DNA from 2 places in the Marinobacterium sp. YM272 genome. Region 2 is predicted to be linked to the other one. Evidence: predicted binding sites of a transcription regulator. Region 2 holds the regulator's gene; the other holds the start of a gene.

Region 1 (4,765 bases), 320 kb from region 2:
CGACAGGCTGCGAAATCAGTCGTCCAGCAGGCTACGGCCTTTGCTGGCGGCGATACGCATGCGCAGCGCGTTCAGCTTGATAAAGCCTTCGGCGTCTTTCTGATCGTAGGAGCCGGCGTCATCTTCGAAGGTCGCGATGCTTTCATCGAACAGGCTGTCTTTAGAGCGACGGCCAACAACGGATACAGCGCCCTTGTAGAGCTTCACGCGAACTTCACCGTTCACGTTGCGCTGGCTGTAGTCGATCATCTGCTGCATCATCTTGCGCTCTTCAGACCACCAGAAGCCGTTGTAGATGACCTTGGCGTAACGCGGCATCAGCTCATCTTTCAGGTGAGCCGCTTCACGATCCAGGGTGATCGACTCGATACCACGGTGAGCGGTCAGCATGATGGTGCCCCCCGGCGTCTCGTAGCAACCACGGGACTTCATACCGACGAAACGGTTCTCAACGATATCCAGACGACCTACACCGTTTTCACCGCCGACCTTGTTCAGGTAAGCCAGCACGGTAGCCGGGCTCATCGCTTCGCCGTTGATGGCAACGATATCACCCTTCTCGTAGGTCAGTTCCAGGTAGGTCGGCTGATCCGGGGCTTCTTCCGGAGACACGCTCCAGCGCCACATATCGGTTTCAGCCTCGGCCCAGGGATCCTCCAGAATGCCGCCCTCGTAGGAGATGTGCAGCAGGTTGGCGTCCATGGAGTAGGGAGACTTCTTCTTGTTCTTGGCGAAGTCCACCGGGATGTCACGCTCTTCGCAGTAAGTCATCAGCTTTTCGCGGGAGTTCAAATCCCACTCACGCCAGGGCGCGATAACCTTGACGCCCGGCTTCAGCGCGTAGGCACCCATCTCGAAACGAACCTGGTCGTTACCCTTACCGGTAGCACCGTGGGAGATAGCGTCGGCGCCGGTCTCGTTGGCGATCTCAACCAGGCGCTTGGCGATCAGCGGACGCGCAATGGAGGTACCGAGCAGGTACTCGCCCTCGTAGATGGTGTTGGCACGAAACATCGGGAACACGTAGTCGCGTACGAACTCTTCGCGCAGATCCTCGATGTAGATCTCTTTTACACCCAGAGCCTCGGCCTTGGCGCGTGCCGGCTCTACTTCTTCACCCTGGCCCAGGTCAGCGGTAAAGGTCACCACTTCACAGTTGTAGGTGTCCTGCAGCCACCGGACGATCACGGAGGTATCCAGACCGCCGGAGTATGCCAGTACGACCTTATTGATATCGGACATGTATGCGACTCCAGATCACAGAAAACCGGCTCCCGTCACGGGAACCGGGTATTAAATTCGGAAAGCCGGGAAGTATATCAGATTGCGGACGGCGGCAGAACCAAGGCGATTCAGAGAGTGCTGCCCTCTTCGCGCTCCAGCCGAACCGTCACACGACGGTTGCGGGCGCGGTTTTCGACGCTGTTGTTCGGCACCACCGGGTAGCGCTCACCGTGATAGCGGGTAATGATCCTGTCTTCCGGCAGCCCCTGCTGCACCAGGTAGCGGGTGACCTCTTCCGCCCGCTTCTTGGAAAGATCCCGGTTGAGCAGACGACGTCCCAGGTTATCGGAGTGACCATCCACATAGATCGTCTGCACGCTGTTATCCGCTTTGACGTAAGTGGCGATCAGATCGAGACGCTGACGGGTGGCATCGGACAGACCGGACTGACCGGAGGGAAACAGGATCGCGGTACGCGCCACCTGACGGAAGTTAGCCGGCAACAGCCCGCTCACGCAGTCCAGATAATCAGTGTACGCCGACTGGAAGTTCGCCGCCGATACACCGACCTTGAGAAGCTCGGGAGCGCCATACCACTGATCGGTATTAAAGGTTGGCGTCATCCCCTTGTAGAGCGCTGCCAGCATATTCTCGGCAAGTTGAGCCGGCACTTCGATAACGCCCCGACTACCGCTGACACGAACCACACCAAGAAACTCCGGCGCCAAACCCGGTTGCCACTGGGAGGCTTCTGCCACAAGCCGTGCCGAGCCTCTAACCTGCTGCTGCTGGGTCGGGGTCAGTACAAAACGCACCGCCTCCCCCGCCTGGTGTTCAAAAGATGCCGTGCCGTAGGCAGGGATCGTCTGACGCAAACGGCAGGAAAACTCCGATGTTTCCATCTCCCAGCTGGCTTCGTCGATCTCCGCCTGAAAGGTGACGGCCTCAACCAAGGAAACAGGCAGAGATAAGATCAGAAACAGAAGACAGGCTCGCATCAAATGGTGATTCCGTAGGTCAGAGGTGTCGCAATACGGCCCAAACCGTTGCTCCAGCACCTGAGATTAACGGCCGGAAGGGCCACAGCTTTAGAAAAAGACCAGCAATTGGCCCCTCTTCCCCTGCCTGTTAGAATACAGACAGGAATCTCCTCCCCACAACACTGATCTAAGGAAGCTGTTTGAGCTCTGCACCCAAACACCCCATGTCCGATCGCTTCCGTGGTTTTTTGCCTGTCGTTGTCGACGTCGAAACCGCTGGATTCAATCCCCGAACCGATGCCCTGCTGGAGATCGCAGCGGTTACGCTCACCATGGACGAAGAGGGCTACCTGATTCCAGACAAAAGCTACGAAGCCCAGGTAGAACCGTTCGAAGGAGCCAACCTGGAGCCCGAGGCTCTGGCATTCACCGGCATAGACCCGCTCGATCCGGCGCGGGGCGCCGTCAGTGAGCTGACAGCGCTGGAATCGATTTTCAAGCCGATCCGGAAATCGATAAAGTCTCACGACTGCAAGCGTGCCGTGCTGGTTGGCCATAACGCCTCGTTTGACCACGGTTTTGTCTGCAACGCCGCCGAGCGTTCAGAGATCAAGCGCAATCCGTTCCACCCGTTCTCAACCTTTGACACAGCCACGCTTGCCGGACTGGCCTTTGGACAGACCGTGCTCGCCCGCGCCTGCGATGTTGCCGGCATAGACTTCGACGGCAAACAGGCCCACTCGGCGCTCTACGATACGGAAAAAACAGCGGAGCTGTTCTGCACCATCGTCAATCGCTGGAAAGACCTGGGCGGCTGGGAAATGGTACTGGCCACCCGCGACTAGGCCACGCCCCCTAATAGCGACAACGCACAGACACAAAAAAACCGCCCGAAGGCGGTTTTTTTTTCGGATCAGGCAAGCCTTACAGCTTGTCGGATTCCTCGGACAGGTACTTGGCAACGCCTTCAGTGGAGGCAGCCATACCCTTGTCACCCTTGTTCCAGCCAGCCGGGCAAACTTCGCCGTGCTCTTCGTGGAACTGCAGCGCGTCAACCAGACGGATCAGCTCGTCCATGTTACGGCCCAGCGGCAGGTCGTTGACGATCTGGGAACGCACGTTACCTTCCTGGTCGATCAGGAAAGCGCCACGGAAGGCAACACCGGCGTCAGCTTCAACGTCGTATGCCTGGCAGATTTCGTGCTTGGTGTCAGCAACCAGAGTGTATTTAACCGGACCGATACCACCGTCGTTGACGGAAGTGTTACGCCAAGCGTTGTGGGTGAACTGGGAATCGATGGAAACACCGATCACCTCTACGCCACGCTCCTTGAACGCATCCATACGGTGATCCAGTGCGATCAGCTCGGAAGGACAAACGAACGTGAAATCCAGCGGGTAGAAGAATACCAGGCCGTATTTGCCCTTGATCGCTTCGCTCAGCGTGAATTCATCAACGATGCTGCCATCGCCTAGAACCGCTGCTGCTGTAAAGTCCGGTGCTTTCTTACCTACGAGTACGCCCATGCTCTCTAAACTCCTTGCTTAGGTTGAGATATTCGGGGACTGAATCAAACGCTTATAAAGCCGCGTCAACTAACGGAAGAGGCTATCAAGCCTCTTCGGAACCTTCCTGCTTGGCCGCTGCGGCAACCAGCTCCTTGAGCTCGCCACTTTCCGCCATTTCGCAGATGATGTCACATCCGCCAACCAGCTCACCGTTGACCCACAGCTGCGGGAAGGTCGGCCAGTTCGCGTATTTCGGCAGCTCGGAGCGGATCTCCGGTGCTTCCAGAATGTTTACAAACGCAAAGCGCTCGCCGCACTCAACCAGCGCCGCCGAAGCCCGGGAGGAGAATCCACACTGGGGGAAACGGGGAGTACCCTTCATATATAGCAGAATCGTGTTGCTCTCGATCTGCTCTTTAATGGTGTCGACTACGCTCATGGTTACACCTTGCTATTAAATTTCTATGTACCCGGACCCCCGGGGCCCGAAAAAACCCAAGCCTCTTATCCTACCGCCATGCTCGGATAAATTGAACATCAAAATAGCCTGACAGCTAAGGTAGCAGCTTCGGTCTCGCTCCTGTTACCGACCTTTAATGGTGCCAAAACATTCCGATTCAAGTCCCCTGTCGCGCCCGCGCCATGAATATTGCCAAAATCATAACCCACACATAGAATGGTCGTTTTTTCGGCAGCTTTGGCTGCCTTTTTGCGTTGTATGGAGAAACGCCCAATGTCGCTTCAGCCTTTGATGAATACCTATAACAGGCTTTCGGTCGCCTTCGATCACGGCGAGGGCGCTTGGATTTACGACACCGACGGGAACAAATATCTGGACGCTCTCTGCGGTATCGCCGTCACCGGCCTCGGACATGCACACCCCGCGGTCACCAAAGCGATCAGCGACCAGGCCAGCCGCCTGATCCACTGTTCCAACCTGTACACCGTGCCGCTGCAGGAGCAGCTCGGTGAAAAACTCACCAGCCTGTCCGGCATGGACAATATCTTTTTCTGCAACTCCGGTGCAGAAGCCAACGAAGCGGCCATTAAAC
Region 2 (4,765 bases):
GACCCCCGGTGCCAATCGCCAACTCGACGGCGATGACGACGAGGAGCTGCACTCCATACTGGAGTCGCTGCGAGCGCGTCAGCGCGAACGCGACGCCCGGACGGCGGCGCCGAGACGACCCCAGCCCAGGCCTGCGCCTGAGTCTGCTCCGCAGCCGGCTTTTGAACCGAGAGCGGCGGCACGACCCGAACCGCGCCCCCAGCCGGCAGCGCCGGCGGCAGAAGATAGCAGCCTGATTAAAAATATGCAGGATGAGATTCACCAGCTGCGCTCAATGCTGGAGCAGCAGATCTCGTCCCGTCAGCAGGAAAGCCAGGCAGCCCCGGCTCAGGATTTTGCGGAACCGGTGCAGACCAGCAGCGCGCCTCAGGGTACGGCGCTGAAAGGGCAGCTGGAACACCGCTTTGAGCGCTTGGGCCTGGGTGCCCGTCTGACCTCATCTTTGCTTGCTTCCATCGAGCCGGGCCTGGCGATCGACAAGGCCTGGCGCAACTCCCTGGCACGACTGGCTGATTCCATACCGGTTGTCGGTGAGGAGCTGATCGAGCGTGGCGGCATGCTGGCGTTTCTGGGCCCCACCGGTGTCGGCAAGACAACGACTATCGGTAAGCTGGCGGCCCGCTATGTACTTCAGCACGGCAGTTCCAGCCTCGCACTGGTTACCACCGACAGTTTCCGCATCGCCGCCCATGAGCAGTTGAAAACCTTTGGCCGCATCCTCGATGTGCCGGTGCGGGTGGTGGATGAAAATCACAGCCTTGAAGAGGTGCTGCAGTCGCTCAAGGGCAAGCGCCTGGTACTGATCGATACAGCGGGCATGAATGCACGGGATCCTTCCGGACAGCTGCAGCTTGAGATGCTCGAAAGTGTCTCCGTCCGGGTGAAGAAACTGCTCGTGCTGTCCTGCTCAAGTCAGCGGCAGCTGCTTGAGAGTGCCTGGCAGACCTATTCGGCGCTCGGGCTCAATGGCTGTGTGCTGAGCAAGATGGATGAGTCCGGCAGTCTTGGTGAGGCGCTGACCCTGGCGGTGGAAAAGCAGCTGCCGGTGGCTTATGTGGCCGATGGTCAGAAGATCCCGGACGATATCGGGCTGGCGCGCCGCCATGACCTGGTCAGCCGTGCCGTGGTGACCGCCCAGCGCGACAGTGAACGTGCCAAAACCGCGTCCAACCCTCTATTCCGGGCCGGCTGATAGCAGAGTATGAATATGAAGCAGTCACATCCGGTCAAGGTTGTTGCAGTCACCGGTGGCAAGGGCGGCGTTGGTAAAACCAACGTGTCCGTTAATCTGGCGGTTGCCCTTGGGCAGATGGGACGGCGTACCGTGCTGATGGATGCCGACCTGGGGTTGGCCAACGTCGATGTCATGCTGGGTCTGAGGCCGAAACAGAATATCGCCGATGTGCTGGAAGGCCGCTGTACGCTGCGGGAAGTGATGGTCGAAGCGAGTGAAAACTTTCACATCGTCCCCGCCTCTTCCGGCACTCAGGAGATGACTGCGCTCAGCGTGCATCAGCATGCGGAGCTGATTCACGCTTTCAACGATATAGCGGACGACCTGGATGTGCTGATCGTGGATACCGCCGCAGGGATTTCCGAGTCGGTGGTCAGTTTTATACGTGCCGCCCAGGAAGTACTTGTGGTAGTCTGCGACGAACCGACGTCGATTACAGACGCTTATGCGCTTATCAAGCTGCTGAACCGGGATTATCGCATGACGCGCTTCCGGGTACTGGCCAATATGGTCCGTAATGAGGCGGAGGGGAGGAGCATGTTCAGCAAGCTTCTGACAGTGACCGACCGCTTCCTCGATGTCACGCTTCAATACCTGGGTTCAATCCCTTATGATGAGTCGGTACGCAAAGCTGTTCAGAAGCAAACGCCTGTTTTGAAAGCATTTTCTTCGAGCAAGGCAGCGCTTGCGTATAGACAGCTCGCCAACAAGGTGGATGAATGGCCCGTATCGACAACCTCACGGGGGCATCTGGAGTTCTTTGTTGAGCGTCTGGTTCAAGGGGTCTAGATAATACAGACGGACGTAGCGCAGAGCTTGCATGTATAACCAGCTGGAATTCAGGTCAGGCCAGGAGCTCGTCGAACAGTATGCTCCTCTGGTGAAACGGATAGCCCGCCATCTGATGGCCAGACTGCCGTCCAATGTGGTGCTCGAAGACCTGATTCAGGCGGGGATGGAGGGCTTGCTTGAGGCCCTGGGTAAATACGATCCGGGCAAAGGGGCGAGTTTCGAAACCTATGCCGGTATACGTATCCGTGGCGCGATTATCGATGAGGTGCGCCGCGGAGACTGGACGCCTCGCTCGGTGCACCGAAACGGGCGGCGTGTCAGTGAGGCGATAGCAAAAGTAGAGGCGCGCACGGGAAGAGACGCGACCGATACAGATGTCGCGGCGGAATTGGGCGTTTCGATTGATGAATATCATAACCTGCTGCAGGATTCGGCCGAAAGCCGGCTGTTCAGTCTTGATGAACTGAGCAGCTCGGGGGAGGATTCGGTTGGCGAACAGTTTGCCAGCAATGATCCGGGGCCCGAACACACAACCCACGGCAGTGCCTTCCACGCATCACTGGCCCAGGCCATCCAAACCCTGCCGGAACGCGAAAAGCTGGTGCTGGCTCTCTATTATGACGAGGAACTTAACCTCAAGGAGATCGGGCAGGTGCTCGGCGTAACCGAGTCGCGTGTCAGCCAGATTCACAGCCAGGCGGCCGCACGGCTGAGGGCTAAGTTGAGAGACTGGCAGTGAGGGGCGTTTCCCTTTTTCATTGCCGAAGACGAGTAAATAACCGGGAGAACCTGTCTTGAAAAAAGACATCAAGATTCTTGTTGTAGACGACTTTTCTACGATGAGACGCATCATAAAAAACCTGCTGCGTGATCTGGGGTTCACCAATGTAGAAGAAGCGGATGACGGTAAAACCGCGCTTCCGATTCTGAAACAGGGGCGGGTGCAGTTTCTGGTGACGGACTGGAATATGCCCGGTATGACCGGCATCGACCTGATCAAAGAGGTCCGCGCTGATCCCAACCTTGCACATATCCCCATTTTGATGGTGACCGCGGAAGCCAAGCGTGAACAGATTATTGCCGCGGCCCAGGCCGGCGTTAACGGTTATGTGGTCAAGCCATTCACCGCGGCAACCCTGAAGGAGAAGATCGACAAGATCTTCGAGCGCTTGCAGGGCTAAGATTTCCAGGCAGAGGATCGCTTGATGGCAGAACAGGATAAAACGGTCGACTTTGATGGGTTGGAAGAGCTGCTCAAAGGCAAGGCGCAGGAGTTGGTTGCCGCGCTCGAGGCCGGGCAGCTGCCTGAGGCCATCAACCTGATCAATCAGCTGCAGACGGCCCGGCATGAGGTGTTCTACAACGAAGTCGGGCACCTGACCCGTGGTCTGCATGAGGCGATCAAGTCATTCTCAAGTGATGTGGGCGGCAAGATCGACGAACATCATGAGGGTGCGGAAGCGGTCAGCGATGCGTCGGACCGGCTCTCCTATGTGATCGAGCTGACCGAGGAAACTGCGCATAAGACGATGGATCGGGTCGATCAGTCCCTGACGCTGGTTGACCGGCTCGACGATCAGAGTGCCAGGTTCAGGGATCTTCTGATGCTGGTCGGACAGCTCGAGGGCGAGTTCAAGGCATTGGACGGGGTCTATGACCGTACCTGCGCGCTTAAGGATGAGTCCGAAAAAACCATCGAAGAGCTGCGTAGCGCACTCACCGACATTCTTGTGTCCCAGGGTTTTCAGGATATTACCGGGCAGTTGATACGCCGGGTCATTACGCTGCTGACCCAGGTTGAGGGGCAGCTGGTCAAATTGATGGATATGGCTGCCAAGGTCGAGCGTCTCAGTGGCGTCGACTTGTCCGAAGCTGAAGCCGAAACATCAAGCCTTGGTGCAGTCGAGGCCGGTGAAGCCGGGCCGGCTGGCGAATCGAACAGAAAAAATGAAGTGAAAGCTGAAGGTCCTCAGGTCCCCAAAGGTGGCGCCAATGTCGCCTGTGACCAGGACGATGTTGACGAGTTGCTTTCGAGCCTGGGTTTTTGATTAGGAGCACCCTATGAGTTTCGATGTCGATCAGGAAATTCTGGATGATTTTCTTGTCGAAGCGGGGGAAATTCTTGAGCAGTTGTCTGAGCAGCTCGTCGACCTCGAACAGCGTCCTGAAGATAAGGATCTGCTGAACGCTATCTTCCGCGGCTTTCATACGGTCAAGGGGGGCGCAGGCTTCCTGCAGCTGGACGCCATGGTGGAGTGCTGCCATAAGGCCGAGAACCTGTTCGATGAGCTGCGTAATGGCGAGTTGACGGTTACCCAGCAGTTGATGGACCTGGTTCTGCAGGCGCTGGATGCGGTGAACTCCATGTTCGATTCCGTGCGTAATGGGGTCGAGCCCGAACACGCGCCGCCCGAGTTGCTGCAGCGCCTTATCGACTTCGCCGAAGGTCATGGCCAGGGCGGCGCATCCGCGGCGCCCGCTGCGGCGAACCTGACTGAGCCAGAAGCAGCACAGCCGTTGCCGGACAACCCAAATACACCCAACGATGATTTCGAGTCCCTGCTCGGTGATCTGGCGGGTGCCTCTGCCGAGGCGCAGCAGAGCAGCAGTGTCGACAACGGTGCCCCGGACCTGATCACCGAGGACGAGTTCGAGGCGCTGTTGGATGATCTGCACGGGCCGGGCGGAGCGCCTGGTAGCGAATCAAAGCCGGCATCCCCGGTGGAGACGTCCGCCGCC

The links. The regulator FliA, encoded in region 2, starts transcription of late flagellar genes. The targets are predictions, from matches to a motif close to CTAAAGTTNNNNNNNNNNCNGCCGATA.
Region 1: ACQUQP_RS06655 (flagellar protein MotY) is a predicted target of FliA. The motif match lies at 2,290-2,316, and genes of this name have one in related genera.

Annotation. Positions count from the first base shown of each region.
Region 1 covers NZ_CP194171.1:1,430,407-1,435,171, reverse strand. The annotation lists gene ACQUQP_RS06660 (argininosuccinate synthase) at 16-1,242, opposite strand; gene ACQUQP_RS06655 (flagellar protein MotY) at 1,353-2,222, opposite strand; gene rnt (ribonuclease T) at 2,429-3,049, shown strand; gene ACQUQP_RS06645 (peroxiredoxin) at 3,129-3,731, opposite strand; gene grxD (Grx4 family monothiol glutaredoxin) at 3,817-4,152, opposite strand; gene ACQUQP_RS06635 (aspartate aminotransferase family protein) at 4,447-4,765, shown strand, end outside.
Region 2 covers NZ_CP194171.1:1,108,095-1,112,859, forward strand. The annotation lists gene flhF (flagellar biosynthesis protein FlhF) at 1-1,192, shown strand, start outside; gene ACQUQP_RS05205 (MinD/ParA family protein) at 1,208-2,023, shown strand; gene ACQUQP_RS05210 (RNA polymerase sigma factor FliA) at 2,055-2,765, shown strand; gene ACQUQP_RS05215 (chemotaxis response regulator CheY) at 2,866-3,207, shown strand; gene ACQUQP_RS05220 (protein phosphatase CheZ) at 3,232-4,074, shown strand; gene ACQUQP_RS05225 (chemotaxis protein CheA) at 4,088-4,765, shown strand, end outside.